DNA from 2 places in the Streptomyces sp. 2P-4 genome. Region 1 is predicted to be linked to the other one. Evidence: riboswitches for the same ligand, from Rfam matches in the RefSeq annotation. Region 1 holds a riboswitch; the other holds the start of a gene.
The links. A riboswitch is a leader RNA that binds a small molecule or an ion and turns the genes downstream of it on or off. The one in region 1 is predicted to bind cyclic di-AMP.
Positions count from the first base shown of each region.

Region 1 (3,712 bases):
GGAGGTGCAGGCCGTCGCCGCGGCCCGGCTGCGCCCCGACAACCGCGCGGTGCTCGTCTACGAGCCCCTCGCCGCCGACGACTCCGACGCGAACGAGAACGAGAACGAGGGGGCGGAGCAGTGAGCGATACCGCAGCCGTCACGATGACCTTCCACCCGCGGCCCGCGGCCGGGCAGCCCAAGCCGTGGGCGTTCCCCGCCCCCGAGCGGAGCGCCCTGCCCAACGGCCTGACCGTGCTGCGCTGCCACCGGCCCGGCCAGCAGGTCGTCGCGGTCGAGGTGAACCTCGCCGCACCGCTGGACGCCGAGCCGGAGGGGCTGGACGGCGTCGCCACCATCATGGCCCGCGCCCTGTCCGAGGGCACCGACAAGCACTCCGCCGAGGAGTTCGCCGCCGAGCTGGAGCGCTGCGGCGCCACCCTCGACGCGCACGCCGACCACCCCGGCCTGCGCGTCTCCCTGGAGGTCCCCGCCTCGCGGCTGGCCAAGGCCCTCGGCCTGCTCGCCGAGGCGCTGCGCGCGCCGGCGTTCGCCGACAGCGAGGTCGACCGACTCGTCCGCAACCGCCTGGACGAGATCCCGCACGAGCTGGCCAACCCGCAGCGCCGCGCCGCCAAGGAGCTCTACCGGCAGCTCTTCCCGGCCTCCCTGCGCATGTCCCGGCCCCGCCAGGGCACCGAGGAGACCGTCGCCCGGATCGACTCCGCCGCCGTGCGCGCCTTCTACGAGGCGCACGTGCGCCCCGCGACGGCCACCGCGGTGATCGTCGGCGACCTGGCCGGCATCGACCTGGACGCGCTCCTGGCCGACACCCTGGGCGCCTGGACGGGCAACGCGGGCCAGGCCCGACCCGTGCCCCCGGTCGAGTCCGACGACACCGGCCGCGTCGTCATCGTCGACCGGCCCGGCGCCGTCCAGACCCAGCTGCTGATCGGCCGAACCGGCCCCGACCGGCACGACCGGGTCTGGGCCGCGCAGGTCCTCGGCACGTACTGCCTGGGCGGCACCCTCACCTCGCGCCTGGACAAGGTGCTGCGCGAGGAGAAGGGGTACACGTACGGCGTGCGCGCCTTCGGCCAGGTTCTGCGCTCCACCGCCGACGGGCGGGGCGCCTCGATGCTCGCCATCAGCGGGTCCGTGGACACCCCCCACACCGGTCCGGCGCTGGAGGACCTCTGGAAGGTGCTGCGGACCCTCGCCGAGGGCGGTCTGACGGACGCCGAGCGGGACGTCGCCGTGCAGAATCTGGTGGGCGTGGCCCCGCTGAAGTTCGAGACGGCCGCGGCGGTCGCCGGCACCCTCGCCGACCAGGTCGAGCAGGAACTCCCGGACGACTACCAGGCGCAGCTGTACGCGCGGCTGGCTGAGACGGGCACCGTGGAGGCCACCACGGCCGTCGTGCAGGCCTTCCCGGTGGACCGGCTGGTCACCGTGCTCGTCGGCGACGCCGCCCAGATCGAGGGCCCGGTGCGCGCGTTGGGAATCGGAGAGGTGACCGTCGTCGGCAACTGACCGGCAACTCCCCGAGGGCCCCGGCGGCTTGTCCGCCGGGGCCCTTTGTGTCCGGTTTTGCTGCGGAGGTTGCCCGTATGCGGTGTGGCGTGCGCAACAAAAGGCCGTGACCATTTGGTGATTGACTGATGATCCGCCTAGCGTCGGCCGTGCTGTCCGTCAGTTGATACGCGCCGCACCCGCGGCACCGGGCAGCGATCGCCGAGTCCCCGTCCGGCGCGAGCCTGGGGAGCCGGGGACCCACACGTCCCTTGGGGTGAATCGGGCCGCCTCGCAAGAGGTGCCCGTAGGAGACCTTCCTGCTCCGAACCCGTCAGCTAACCCGGTAGGCGAGAGGGAAGGAAAGGATCAGCCTCTCCATGGCCTTTGGCAGCCGTGCCGCCGGCAAGCACCGTGGTTCCAGCCGTCTGAGCCGCAAGACCGCCGGATACGCCGGCGTCGCCGCCCTCGCCACCACCGGCGTGGTGGGCACCCTCGCGGCCCCGGCCTTCGCCGCGACGGACAAGGGCCCCTCCATGGAGGACACCGGTCTGAACGCGGTCGTCACCGCCGAGGACGTCGCGGGCCAGGTCGAGGCCCAGGCCGACGCCCAGCGGGCCGCCGCCGAGGCCGCCGCCCTGAAGGCGCAGGCCGAGGCCGACGCCAAGGCGCGCGCCGCCGAGGCCAGGCAGAAGGCCGAGGAGAAGGCGAAGGCCGAGCGCGAGGCCGCCGAGCGCGCCGCCCGCGAGGAGGAGCGCAAGCGCCTCAACACCTTCGTCTCCCCGCTCGCCGGCTCCTACGTCAGCACCCAGTACCGCGCCGGCGGCGGCATGTGGTCCTCCGGCAGCCACACCGGGATCGACTTCCACGCCAACGAGGGCTCCGTCGTCCGCGCCGTCGGCGTCGGCACCGTCGTCGAGGCCGGCTGGGGCGGCGCCTACGGCAACAACGTCGTGATCCGGCACGCCGACGGCACCTACACCCAGTACGGCCACCTCAACTCGCTGAGCGTCTCGGTCGGCCAGCAGGTCACCCCGGGCCAGCAGATCGGCCTCTCCGGCTCCACCGGCAACTCCAGCGGCCCGCACCTGCACTTCGAGGCCCGCACCGGCGCCAACTACGGCTCGGACATCGACCCGATCGCCTACCTGCGCAGCCACGGCGTCAGCCTCTGACCCCCGCAGCAGCCTGATCCGAAGGCCCCGGCTCACCGAGCCGGGGCCTTCGCGCTGCCCGCCCACCCATTTCCGGCCGCCGCACACCGGCCGAAATGCCACCGATTTCCTGCCGCCCTCGGAAACCGGCGGGAATTGCCATAGAGTTTCCGTACGATCCACACGGCCGCGGCATCGGTGCCGGCAATCGGAAAAACAGGGCGGAGGTCCGGTCTTGCGTATTCCCGCGCACGCGGTATGCACTGCGATCCGCGACGACATCGTCTCCGGGGCGTTGGAACCGGGCGCCAGGCTCACCGAGGAGCAGCTGGCCCGCCGGTACGGCGTCTCGCGCGTCCCGGTCCGCGAGGCGCTGCGGACCCTGGAGTCGGAGGGCTTCGTCACCAGCCGGCGGCATGCGGGCGCCTGCGTCGCCGAGCCGACCGAGCAGGAGGCCGCCGACCTCCTGGAGATGCGGATGCTGCTGGAGCCGCTCGCGGCCGCCAGGGCCGCGCGGCGGCGCACCGAGGGTCATCTGAAGGTGCTGCGCGGCCTGGTCAGGCTCGGCCAGGAGCGGGCCAGGGGAGGTCAGGGGGAGGACCTGCGGGCGCTGGGCAGCTGGTTCCACGAGACCCTCTCCCAGGCCTCCGCCAGCCCCGGGCTGATCGCCCTCCTCACGCAGATGCGCCACAAGGTCGCCTGGATGTACGCCGTGCAGGCGCCGGAGCGGCCCGTGGAGTGCTGGGCGGAGCACGGAGCGATCACCGACGCGGTGGCCCGGGGCGACGCCGAGCGGGCGCGGGCGCTGACCGCCGGCCACGCCGAACGCACCGCGGGCGCCTACCGGCTGCGCGTGAGGACTTCGCAACCTGCCGTAAACACGGCGGGCCGCTCCTTTTAACAGGGGTCGCGTAGAAATACCGGGAACAAAGTCGGGGCACGGTCGGGCCGTGCGGCTTTCCGTGCCGCTTTCCCGGCCGGGACTGCTTTTCCGGCGGGGCTCCCGGCCGCATTCCCGCTCATTCGGCGAGGCGTTTTCCGCGGCGCATTCCGCTGCGCCCGTTCCC
Region 1 is NZ_CP095011.1:1,808,778-1,812,489, reverse strand. It holds gene MUK52_RS07515 (M16 family metallopeptidase) at 1-124, shown strand, start outside; gene MUK52_RS07510 (M16 family metallopeptidase) at 145-1,512, shown strand; cyclic di-AMP (ydaO/yuaA leader) riboswitch at 1,702-1,859, shown strand; gene MUK52_RS07505 (M23 family metallopeptidase) at 1,872-2,666, shown strand; gene MUK52_RS07500 (GntR family transcriptional regulator) at 2,881-3,546, shown strand.

Region 2 (3,712 bases), 2.5 Mb from region 1:
GCGACCCCGTGCTGGTCGTCCTGGCCGCGGCCGACCGGGACCCGGCGCGGTTCGCCGAACCGGACACCCTGGACCTCTCGCGGAGCGACAACCAGCACCTGGGGTACGGGCACGGGATCCACTACTGCCTGGGCGCGCCGCTCGCCCGGCTGGAGGGTCAGACGGCGCTTGCGACTTTGCTGACGCGTCTGCCCGATCTGGAACTGGCAGTTCCGCCTGCGGACCTGAGATGGCGGGGCGGACTGATCATGCGTGGCCTGCGCACCCTTCCCGTCCGCTTCACACCCCGAAACATCTGAAGGGTTTCTGATGGTAAATCAATTTCTTGCTCAACTTGTGACAATCGTTCGAAGGCCGCTAGGTTCTGCCGTTACCACGCCGTTATGCGAAAGGTGCATCACATGCGTTCCGGGAACGGCCGCCACAGACGCCCCCGCCAGGTACCCGCCATCGTCGTCACCGCCGGAGTCACCGGCTCCGCGCTGGCCATGCCGCTGCTCGCCGCCACCGGCGCGAGTGCGGCCGAAGCCGCGACGTGGGACAAAGTCGCCGAATGCGAGAGCGGCGGGACGTGGAGCGCCAACACGGGCAACGGCTCCTACGGCGGCCTGGCGTTCACGCAGGAGCAGTGGAAGAACGCCGGCGGCCTGGAGTTCGCCGAGCGCCCCGACCTCGCCAGCCGCTCCCAGCAGATCGCGGTCGCCGAGCGCGTGCTCGCCGCCAGCGGCGCCCAGGCCTGGGCGCAGTGCGCGGCCGCGGCCGGGCTGACCCAGGACGGCCCCGCCGCGGACGTGGACCCGGGCTCCGCGGGCAGCCACCGGGCCGTCGGCCCCTCCCCGGTCCGCCCGGACGACCAGGTCCCCGTCGCGGACGGCCACCGGCCCACCGACTACGGCGCGCCGACCCCCGCCCCGGCGACCCCGCCCCCCGGGCCGCTCGCCCCCTCCGTCGGACTGCCCGTCATGCCCGACCCGGACGGTGCGACGCCGTCGCCGACGCTCCCGCCGGTGTTCCCGGGCGACCCCACGGTCACCCCGGGCCCCGTGAACCCCGCCGACCCCGCGGTCCCCACGCCGAGCCCCACCGCCCCGGGCACCCCGCTGCCGGGCGACACCGCCGGGACGCCCGCGGCGCCCGGTGCGCCCTCCGGGTCCCCCGAATCCGCCGCCCCGGGCTCCCCTGCGGCGCCCGCCGACCCGTCGGCCTCGCCGGCCCCGGGCGCCTCCACCGACCCGGCGGACGTCTCCGCCGCCACGGCGGCCACCGGGAAGCACCGCGGCGCCCCCGCCGCCGAGGAGCCGGCGCCCTCGTACACGGTGAAGGAGGGCGACAGCCTGGCCGCCATCGCGGACGCCGCCGGCGTCAAGGGCGGCTGGAGCGCGCTGTACCAGGCCAACGAGCAGGTCATCGGCTCGGACGCCGACCTCATCAAGCCCGGCCAGAACCTGGAAATAGGTTAAGAACAACGGCATTTCGGACACCCGGAAAGTGTTGAATGTCCGGTTCGTTCAAATGAGACATGCGTCTCTTCCGGTCAACTGGCGTGTCCTGTCCGTGACCTTGGGTGAAAACCGCCCTCACCTGCGCAAATGCCCCTCGGGGGAGCGCAAGTAGGGCCCTCCCTCCCCGGATTTCCCTCGTTGAACTTCGGGGAGGGACCTGTCTACCTTCTGAATCGCCCGCCACCGCGGGCCCCTTCGACCGCATCGCCGAGTCCTGCCGGCGGACGGGGGGAACAACACGTCGCGTCAAGCGCCGAAGGCAGGAGCGGGGGAACCAAGGTAGGTGCCGCGAAAGGCCGTCGAAGACGGTCCGGACCGGCTTGGGGTGAAGACGCGCCACGTGCGCGACCGGGCAACTCATCCGCCCGAACCCGACAGCTCACCTCGCAGGCGTCGGTGAGGAGAACTCCATGCTGCTTTCGGGCAAGGGCAAGCACCGCCGCGCCACCGCCATCGAGCGGACCACCCGCATCGTCACGCTCGCCGGCGTCGCCGGCGTCGCGGTCGCGGCCCCCCTGATGACCGCCGGCACCGCCTCCGCCGCCACCGCGTCCGAGTGGGACCGCGTGGCCCAGTGCGAGTCCGGCGGCAACTGGTCCATCAACACCGGCAACGGCTACTACGGCGGCCTCCAGTTCTCCGCCTCCACGTGGGCCGGCTTCGGCGGCAAGGCGTACGCCGCGCAGGCCAACCAGGCCACCAAGGCGCAGCAGATAGCCATCGCCGAGAAGGTCCTGAAGGTCCAGGGCAAGGGCGCCTGGCCGCACTGCGGCAAGGGCCTGTCCAACTCCTCGTACACCGGCGGCGGGTCGACCACCAACACGACCCCCAAGCAGACGCCGAAGACCGAGACCAAGAAGACGCAGCCGCAGAAGACCGAGGTCAAGAAGCAGACCCAGCGCGCGCAGACGCCCGCCCCCACCACGCGCTCCGAGCGCGCCGAGGCCCCCGTCGTCAAGACCGGCAACGGCTCGTACGAGGTGAAGTCCGGCGACACCCTCGGCACCATCGCCGACGCCCAGGGCGTCAAGGGCGGCTGGGAGAAGCTCTTCGAGCTCAACAAGGACATCGTCTCCGACGCCGACCTGATCTTCCCCGGCCAGAAGCTGAAGCTCGCCTGAACTCCGCGCGAACCCTCACCCGAGGGCTCCCGCAACACCTGATCCCCACCGCCCGGCGCGTACCCCCCCTCGCGCCGGGCGGTGGCGTGCCCGCCCCCGTACGCCGCCGTCAGCAGGGGGCGTATGTCCGGGAAGCGGGGTATTCGGGCCCTTTTTCGTCCCACGACCCGGGCGGTCGGCGGGCCGACCCCCCGGCTGCGGTTAGGCTCTAGGCGGCAGGGCCGGTCCTTCGGTCCGACACGCCACCGCACACCCAGCGTCACATCCCAGAAGGAGATGCTCGTGCCGTCCATCGACGTCGTCGTAGCCCGGGAAATCCTGGACTCCCGAGGCAACCCCACGGTCGAGGTCGAGGTGGGCCTCGACGACGGCAGCACCGGCCGTGCTGCCGTTCCGTCCGGCGCCTCCACCGGTGCCTTCGAGGCCATCGAGCTCCGCGACGGCGACCCGAACCGCTACATGGGCAAGGGCGTCGAGAAGGCCGTCCTCGCGGTCATCGAGCAGATCGGCCCCGAGCTCGTCGGCTACGACGCCACCGAGCAGCGCCTGATCGACCAGGCCATGTTCGACCTGGACGCCACCGACAACAAGGGCTCGCTGGGCGCCAACGCCATCCTCGGCGTCTCCCTCGCCGTCGCGCACGCCGCGTCAGAGGCCTCCGACCTCCCGCTGTTCCGCTACCTCGGCGGCCCGAACGCGCACCTGCTGCCCGTTCCGATGATGAACATCCTGAACGGCGGCTCGCACGCCGACTCGAACGTGGACATCCAGGAGTTCATGATCGCGCCGATCGGCGCCGAGTCCTTCTCCGAGGCCCTGCGCTGGGGCACCGAGGTCTACCACACCCTCAAGAAGGTCCTGAAGGACAAGGGCCTCTCCACCGGCCTGGGCGACGAGGGCGGCTTCGCCCCCAACCTCGGCTCCAACCGCGAGGCCCTCGACCTCATCCTCGAAGCGGTCAAGCAGGCCGGCTACACCCCCGGCGAGCAGATCGCCCTCGCGCTCGACGTCGCCGCGTCCGAGTTCTACAAGGACGGCAAGTACCACTTCGAGGGCCAGGCCCGCTCGGCCGCCGAGATGACGGACTAC
Region 2 is NZ_CP095011.1:4,348,733-4,352,444, forward strand. It holds gene MUK52_RS19225 (cytochrome P450 family protein) at 1-299, shown strand, start outside; gene MUK52_RS19230 (LysM peptidoglycan-binding domain-containing protein) at 402-1,460, shown strand; cyclic di-AMP (ydaO/yuaA leader) riboswitch at 1,744-1,910, shown strand; gene MUK52_RS19235 (LysM peptidoglycan-binding domain-containing protein) at 1,913-2,623, shown strand; gene eno (phosphopyruvate hydratase) at 2,906-3,712, shown strand, end outside.
Region 2: linked by a shared signal. The riboswitch ahead of MUK52_RS19235 (LysM peptidoglycan-binding domain-containing protein) and the one ahead of MUK52_RS07505 (M23 family metallopeptidase) in region 1 are both predicted to bind cyclic di-AMP.